Linked DNA regions of Nonomuraea africana. The protein of the gene in region 1 interacts with the protein of each later gene in a pairwise test. Links are inferred from orthologs where the notes say so. Each region holds a gene or a part of one and is shown in the gene's direction. Other genes may lie near its edges.

What was found.
Region 2: the proteins of rsfS (region 1) and H4W81_RS39815 interact in binary tests that used the Escherichia coli proteins (3 or more experiments, as listed by UniProt). The link is inferred for Nonomuraea africana from one-to-one orthologs.

Annotation. Positions count from the first base shown.
Region 1 is NZ_JADBEF010000001.1:702,343-705,333, forward strand. Bases 293-2,970 are described here. They hold rsfS (ribosome silencing factor), read left to right. Parts: upstream 293-1,272; coding sequence 1,273-1,668; downstream 1,669-2,970. Other genes in these bases: H4W81_RS03160 (M48 family metallopeptidase), read right to left, coding at 293-419; nadD (nicotinate-nucleotide adenylyltransferase), read left to right, coding at 506-1,126; H4W81_RS03175 (histidine phosphatase family protein), read left to right, coding at 1,665-2,294. Also shown: more of H4W81_RS03160, read right to left, coding at 1-292. UniProt on the Escherichia coli protein: Functions as a ribosomal silencing factor. Interacts with ribosomal protein uL14 (rplN), blocking formation of intersubunit bridge B8.
Region 2 is NZ_JADBEF010000001.1:8,300,740-8,304,052, reverse strand. The notes cover bases 312-3,311. They hold H4W81_RS39815 (ATP-binding protein), read left to right. Parts: upstream 312-1,268; coding sequence 1,269-2,354; downstream 2,355-3,311. Other genes in these bases: H4W81_RS39810 (DUF5682 family protein), read left to right, coding at 2,357-3,311; H4W81_RS39820 (WGR and DUF4132 domain-containing protein), read left to right, coding at 312-1,272. In the rest of the region: more of H4W81_RS39820, read left to right, coding at 1-311; more of H4W81_RS39810, read left to right, coding at 3,312-3,313.

The DNA of each region.
Region 1 (2,991 bases):
TGCGCGGTCTCATGACCGATCACGAAGCGCTGCTCCTCCTCGTTCATGAGGTTGAGCAGACCCGTCGTCACCACGATGAACGGGTCGTCGAAGCCGATGGCCTTGGCCTGGACCTGCGGGTCCTGCTGGACGTAGATCTCGGGGACCCGGTGCAGATCGAGGACGTAGGCCGCGTCGCGGCCCATGTCGTACAGGGAGCGGAACTGCGTCTCGCTCACTCGTACGGCAGAGGCGAGATACATCAGGCGCAGCCGGCGCTCACTGATCAGGCCGGACATCTGCTTGAGAACCGTGTCGAACCCGCTGAGCTTGCGCAGAGCGACCAGAGCGGACCGGTCTGCGGGGTGTTCGTAGGCACGGGACGAGATGCCGGGCAGTTGCACGCGGCTGCGATCCGGGGTGGTCGTCATGTCCGGCATGCTACGTCGGCGGCGGGTGTGGTGCGCGTTTCTCAGAAAGGGGGGTGCTTAATGGTTGGTTACGGCTTCCACGTAGGGTCCGTTTCATGATGAACGCGCCCAGGGTCCAGGGAAAGCGACGCGTGGGGGTCATGGGTGGCACCTTCGACCCGATCCACCACGGTCACCTGGTCGCCGCGAGCGAGGTGGCCCACCACTACGACCTCGACGAGGTCGTCTTCGTGCCGACGGGCCGGCCGTACCAGAAGGCCGAGAGAGAGGTGTCGGCGCCCGAGGACAGGTACCTGATGACGGTCATCGCGACCGCGTCGAACCCGCGCTTCTCGGTGAGCAGGGTGGACGTGGACCGGCCGGGCCCGACGTTCACCATCGACACCCTGCGTGACGTCAAGCAGATCTACGGTCCAGACGCCGACCTGTACTTCATCACCGGCGCCGACGCGCTCGCCGCGATCCTGGACTGGCAGGACGCCTCCGAGCTGTTCGATCTCGCGCACTTCGTCGGCTGCACCAGGCCCGGGCACACGCTGCGCGACCCCGGGCTGCCCGAGGGCAAGGTCAGCCTGATCGAGATCCCGGCCCTCGCGATCTCCTCCTCCGAGTGCAGGCAGCGTGTGGAGCAGGGTGAGCCCATCTGGTACCTCGTGCCGGACGGGATCGTGCAGTACATCGGCAAGCGCGGCCTGTACCAGGCGGGCACCGCATAGACGGCCCTGACCAGGGAAGAGTGGTGGAGAAGGCGCCCTGGACCGATGGCTCGCAAGTCAGGAGCATGTGCCTGGCGGCCACCGGGGATACTATCAGGGTAAGCGTGGGGTATACACGTGGTCACACAGGAGGACAGAACCGTATCGTGACAGCATCCGAAAGATCCGTTCAGCTCGTCAGAGTCGCGGCCGAGGCCGCCGCCGACAAGCTGGCCGACGACATTCTCGCCTACGACGTGAGCGAGCAGCTCGTCATCACCGACGCGTTCCTGCTCTGCTCCGCAACCAACGACCGCCAGGTGCGCGCCATCGTCGATGAGATCGAGGACAGGCTCCGCATCGAGTGCGACGCCAAGCCGGTCCGCCGCGAAGGCGAGCGTGAGGGGCGCTGGGTGCTCCTCGACTTCATCGACATCGTCGTGCACGTCCAGCATGAAGAGGACCGCACCTTCTACGCGCTGGAGCGCCTCTGGAAGGACTGCCCCGCCATCGCGCTGCCCGAGGGCGTGACCAGGGCCGCCGCCCAGAGGGCCCGTACGTGAGCAAGCGGATCGTCTGCCTGCGTCACGGCCAGACCCTCTGGAACGTCGAGCACCGCTTTCAGGGCCACACCGACATCCCGCTCGACGAGACCGGCATCGCCCAGGCCGCGAGGGCGGCGTCGCTGCTGGCGGCGCTCCGCCCCACGATGATCGTCTCGTCCGACCTGCGCAGGGCCAACGACACGGCCCTCGCCCTGGCCGGGATCGTGGGGCTCGACGTCTCGGTCGACAAGGACTTCCGCGAGCGTGGTGGTGGCGCCTGGGAAGGGCTGACCCGCGAGGAGATCGCCGCTCGCTGGCCGGCCGAGTACGTCGCGTGGGAGGCGCCCGACGGCGAGCCGGTTCCCGACGTGGCCGACCGCGTCGGGGCGGCGCTGCGCCGTTGGGCGGGTCAGCTCGACGGCGACGGGCTGCTGGTGGTGGCCTCCCACGGAGCGGCGCTGCGACTCGGCATCGCCCACCTGCTGGGGCTGCCGCAGGAGCTGTGGTCGGCGCTGGGCGGGCTGGGCAACTGCTCGTGGTCGGTGCTGGAGGAGGGGCGCAGGGGATGGCGCCTGCTCGAGCACAACGCGGGCACCCTGCCCGAGCCGGTCAACAGCGACGACACCCCCGAGTCCGCTTCCTGACCCGGTTCGGGACGGCTCCCGCGGGCCGGCCGCCGTCTTCGGCGGCACGGCCGGTGAACGGGCGGGGGACGGGCTCGGACGGGTGGCGGAACTCTTGATTATGCGAATCGGGAGCGATGGTTATATGCTCTGCGAGCGCCGCAACGGGAGGACTCGGAGCGGTGACCAGGGGCTATAGCGCAGTTGGTAGCGCACCTCCATGGCATGGAGGGGGTCAGGAGTTCGAGTCTCCTTAGCTCCACCCAAAGGCGGTTACTCGAACACGGCTCTTCTAGGGCGGTGGCGAGTAGCGTCGAAGTGCTTGTAGCGGCGGTGTCAGTGATGACGCCGCCGCTCTTGCGTTTTCCGGCCCTGGTGACGTGCAGGATCGGGGCGAGCGGGTGTGTGGGGTCGTCGGAGCTGACGCGGGGTGTGTTGTCGGTCTCGTCGGTGTCGAGGTAGAGCCGGTGGAAGAACGCTTGGTTGAGCAGACGACGGGCCGTTTCGCTGGCGATGCCGTACAGGTCGCGCGGGTTGGTGAGTAGGTCGAGCACGGTGGTCAGGGCCGTACGGCCGCTGTCGAGGTCGGGGTGTTCGGTGCGCGAGAGCTGAGCTTCGAGGCGTGCGCGTTCGTCTCGGATGCCGCGTAGGCGCTTGGCGAGCTCCTCCCGCTCGGATTCGGCCAGCTCCCCGCTGCCGGCGTCTTGCTCGCGGGCCA
Region 2 (3,313 bases), 7.6 Mb from region 1 along the record:
GCGATCTCCCGGCCCGGTGACCCGTACTCCGGTATCGCCCTGGTCAAGGAGGCCTGCGACGGCCGCAGCCTCGCGGACTTCGGCTGGGCGTTGTTCCAGCGGTGGCAGGCGGTCGGGTATCCATCCAAGGAGAGCTGGATGATGGACGCTCTCGGGCTGCTCGGCGACGACGAGACCGTCCGGAGGCTGACACCGCTGATCCGAGCCTGGCCCGGTGAGGGCGGGCACGCCCGTGCGGTCACCGGCCTGGACATCCTGGCCGCTCTCGGGACCGAGGTCGCGCTGATGCACCTCCACGGAATCGCCGAGAAGGTCAAGTTCAGCGGGCTCAGGAACCGGGCTCAGCAGAAGATGGCCGAGGTTGCCGCGCAGCTGGGCCTGCAGCCCCAGGAGCTGGCCGACCGGCTGGTGCCGGACTTCGGCTTGGCCGCCGACGGCAGCCTGACCCTCGACTACGGCGGCAGGCAGTTCGTCGTCGGCTTCGACGAGCAGCTCAAGCCCTATGTCGTCGACGTCGGCGGCAAGCGGTTGAAGAGCCTGCCCAAGCCGGGTGCCAAGGACGACGCGGAGCTGGCGCCGGCGGCCTACCAGCGCTTTGCCGGGCTGAAGAAGGACGTCCGCACCGTGGCCGCCGACAACATCAGCCGGCTGGAGCAGGCGATGGTGCAGCAGCGACGCTGGAGCGTCGAGGAGTTCACGCGGCTGCTCGTCGGCCACCCGCTGCTGTGGCACATCGTGCGGCGCCTGGTGTGGGGCTACTACGACTCCTCGGGCAAGCTGCTCGGCGCGCTGCGGGTCGCCGAGGACCGCAGTTTCGCCGACGTCGAGGACGAGACGCTGACCTTGCCGGACGACGTGGCCATCGGGCTGGTACACCCGCTGGAACTGGGAGAGACGCTGAGCCCCTGGGCGGAGGTGTTCGCCGACTACGAGATCCTGCAGCCGTTCCCGCAGCTGGGTCGGGAGGTATACACCTCGGCCGAGGACTTCGACACAGAGCAGTTCGCCAAGATCCCGACCGGCCGGGTGCTCGGCCTGGAGCGGCGCGGCTGGCGGCGTGGCGATCCGCAGGATGCCGGTTGGCAGGGGTGGATCGAGCGGGACGTGCCCGGTGGCAAGACCGTCACGATCGGCCTCGATCCGGGCGTCGCCATCGGCTACATCGACGTGGAACCCGAACAGACCCTAGTGGTCTCCAAGCAGGACTTCGACGGCCTCGATCCCATCACCGCCTCCGAGATCATGCGAGACCTGCAGGAGCTCATCCGATGAACGACCACGTCCAGCGGCCTCCGGCCGAAGTGCGTTACGCCGACGAGCTGGCCCGGCTGCGTGACAGCGACGACGGTGACCGGCCGCCGGGCTGGGCGTTGAGCCTGCGAGCCGCCCGGCGCTTCGTCATCGGCGACGAGAGACTGGGCGTCAGCCGTAAGTTCGTCGGCGACCCGTCACTGATCGACCGTGCCCTGGTGACGCTCGCGACCAACCGTGGGCTGATGCTGGTCGGTGAGCCGGGCACGGCGAAGTCGCTGCTGTCGGAGCTGCTCGCCGCGGCGGTCAGCGGCACGTCGACGCTCACCATCCAGGGCGGTGCGGCCACCACCGAGGATCAGATCAAGTACTCGTGGAACTATGCGTTGCTGGTCGCCGAGGGGCCGTCGACTCGGTCGCTGGTGGCTGCTCCGCTGCTACGCGGCATGGCCGAGGGCAAGGTGGTGCGCTTCGAGGAGATCACCCGGTGCCCGCTTGAGGTGCAGGACTGCCTGCTGTCGCCGCTGTCGGACCGGGTGCTCGCGGTCCCGGAGCTGACCGGCCCGGAGGCGATGGTGTTCGCTCGGGAGGGCTTCACCGTCATCGCCACCGCCAACACCCGCGACCGTGGCGTCAACGAGATGAGCGCCGCGCTCAAGCGGCGCTTCAACTTCGAGACCGTCTTTCCGATCGCCGACTTCGACACCGAGCTGTCGCTGGTGGAGGCGGAGGCCACAGCGCTCCTGGAGCGCTCCGGAGTCGGCGCGCCGCCGCGACGCGATGTGCTGGAGGTTCTGGTCACCGCGTTCCGGGAGCTGCGCCAGGGACAGACCCTGCGGGGTGACGCCACCGACCGGTTGTCGGGGGTGATGAGCACCGCCGAGGCCGTCTCGGTCGCGCACGCCGTCGGGCTGCGCGGCTGGTTCCTGCGCGGCGAGCCTGGCACCGCGGCCGACTTGGTGTCGTGCCTGGCCGGCACGGCGGCCAAGGACAGTCCGGAGGATCTGGCCAAACTCCGCAGGTACCTGGAGCAGCAGGCCGCCGGGCGGCGCGGCGACCAGTGGCGGGACCTGTACGAGGCCCGTCACCTGCTGCCGGGCTGACGATGGCTGCCACCTTCCTCGGCGTGCGGCACCACAGCCCCGCCTGCGCACGGCTGGTCGCCGACACCATCACGGCGCTGCGGCCGGCGTACGTGCTGGTCGAGGGCCCGGCCGACATGAACCGCCGGCTCGAGGAGCTGATGCTGGGGCATAAGCTGCCGGTCGCGGTGTACACCAGTTACCGCGACGCCCAGCGCCGGCACGGCTCGTGGGCGCCGCTGTGCGAGTACTCCCCGGAGTGGACGGCGCTGACCGCGGGGCGCGCCGTCGGCGCCGAGCTGCGTTTCATTGACCTGCCCGCCTGGCACCCGGCGCTGGCCGAGGTGCGCAACCGCTACGCCGACGCCGAGGGCCGCTACGCCGAGGTTACCCAGCGGCTGTGCCGTACCTTCGCCGTCGACAATGTGGACGCGCTGTGGGACCACCTGTTCGAGATGGAGCCCGCCGACGGGCTGGCCGAACGGCTGGCCACCTACTTCGACCTGGTGCGCGGCGACGCGCAGCCCGGCCCTGACGACATGGCCCGCGAGGCGTACATGGCGCAGTGGATCCGGGCCGCGCTCGCCGACGCCGGCGACCGGCCGGTCGCCGTGGTCACCGGCGGCTTCCACCGCCCCGCACTGATCCGGCTGGCCGAGCAAGGCGACCGGACCTGGCCGGGGCTGCCGGAACCACCCGCCGACGCGGTCGTCGGCAGCTATCTGGTGCCGTACTCGTTCCGGCGGCTGGACGCCTTCGACGGCTACCAGTCGGGCATGCCGTCGCCGGGTTATTACCAGCACCTATGGGAGTCCGGTCCCCGCGCGGCCGCCCGCAAGCTCACCGAGGCGGTGACGGTACGGCTGCGCGCACGGCACCAGTCGGTGTCCACCGCGGACCTGATCGCCGCTCGGGCCACCGCGGACGGTCTGGCGCTGGTGCGTGGCCACCGGCATCCGGCCAGGGTCGACGTGCTGGAC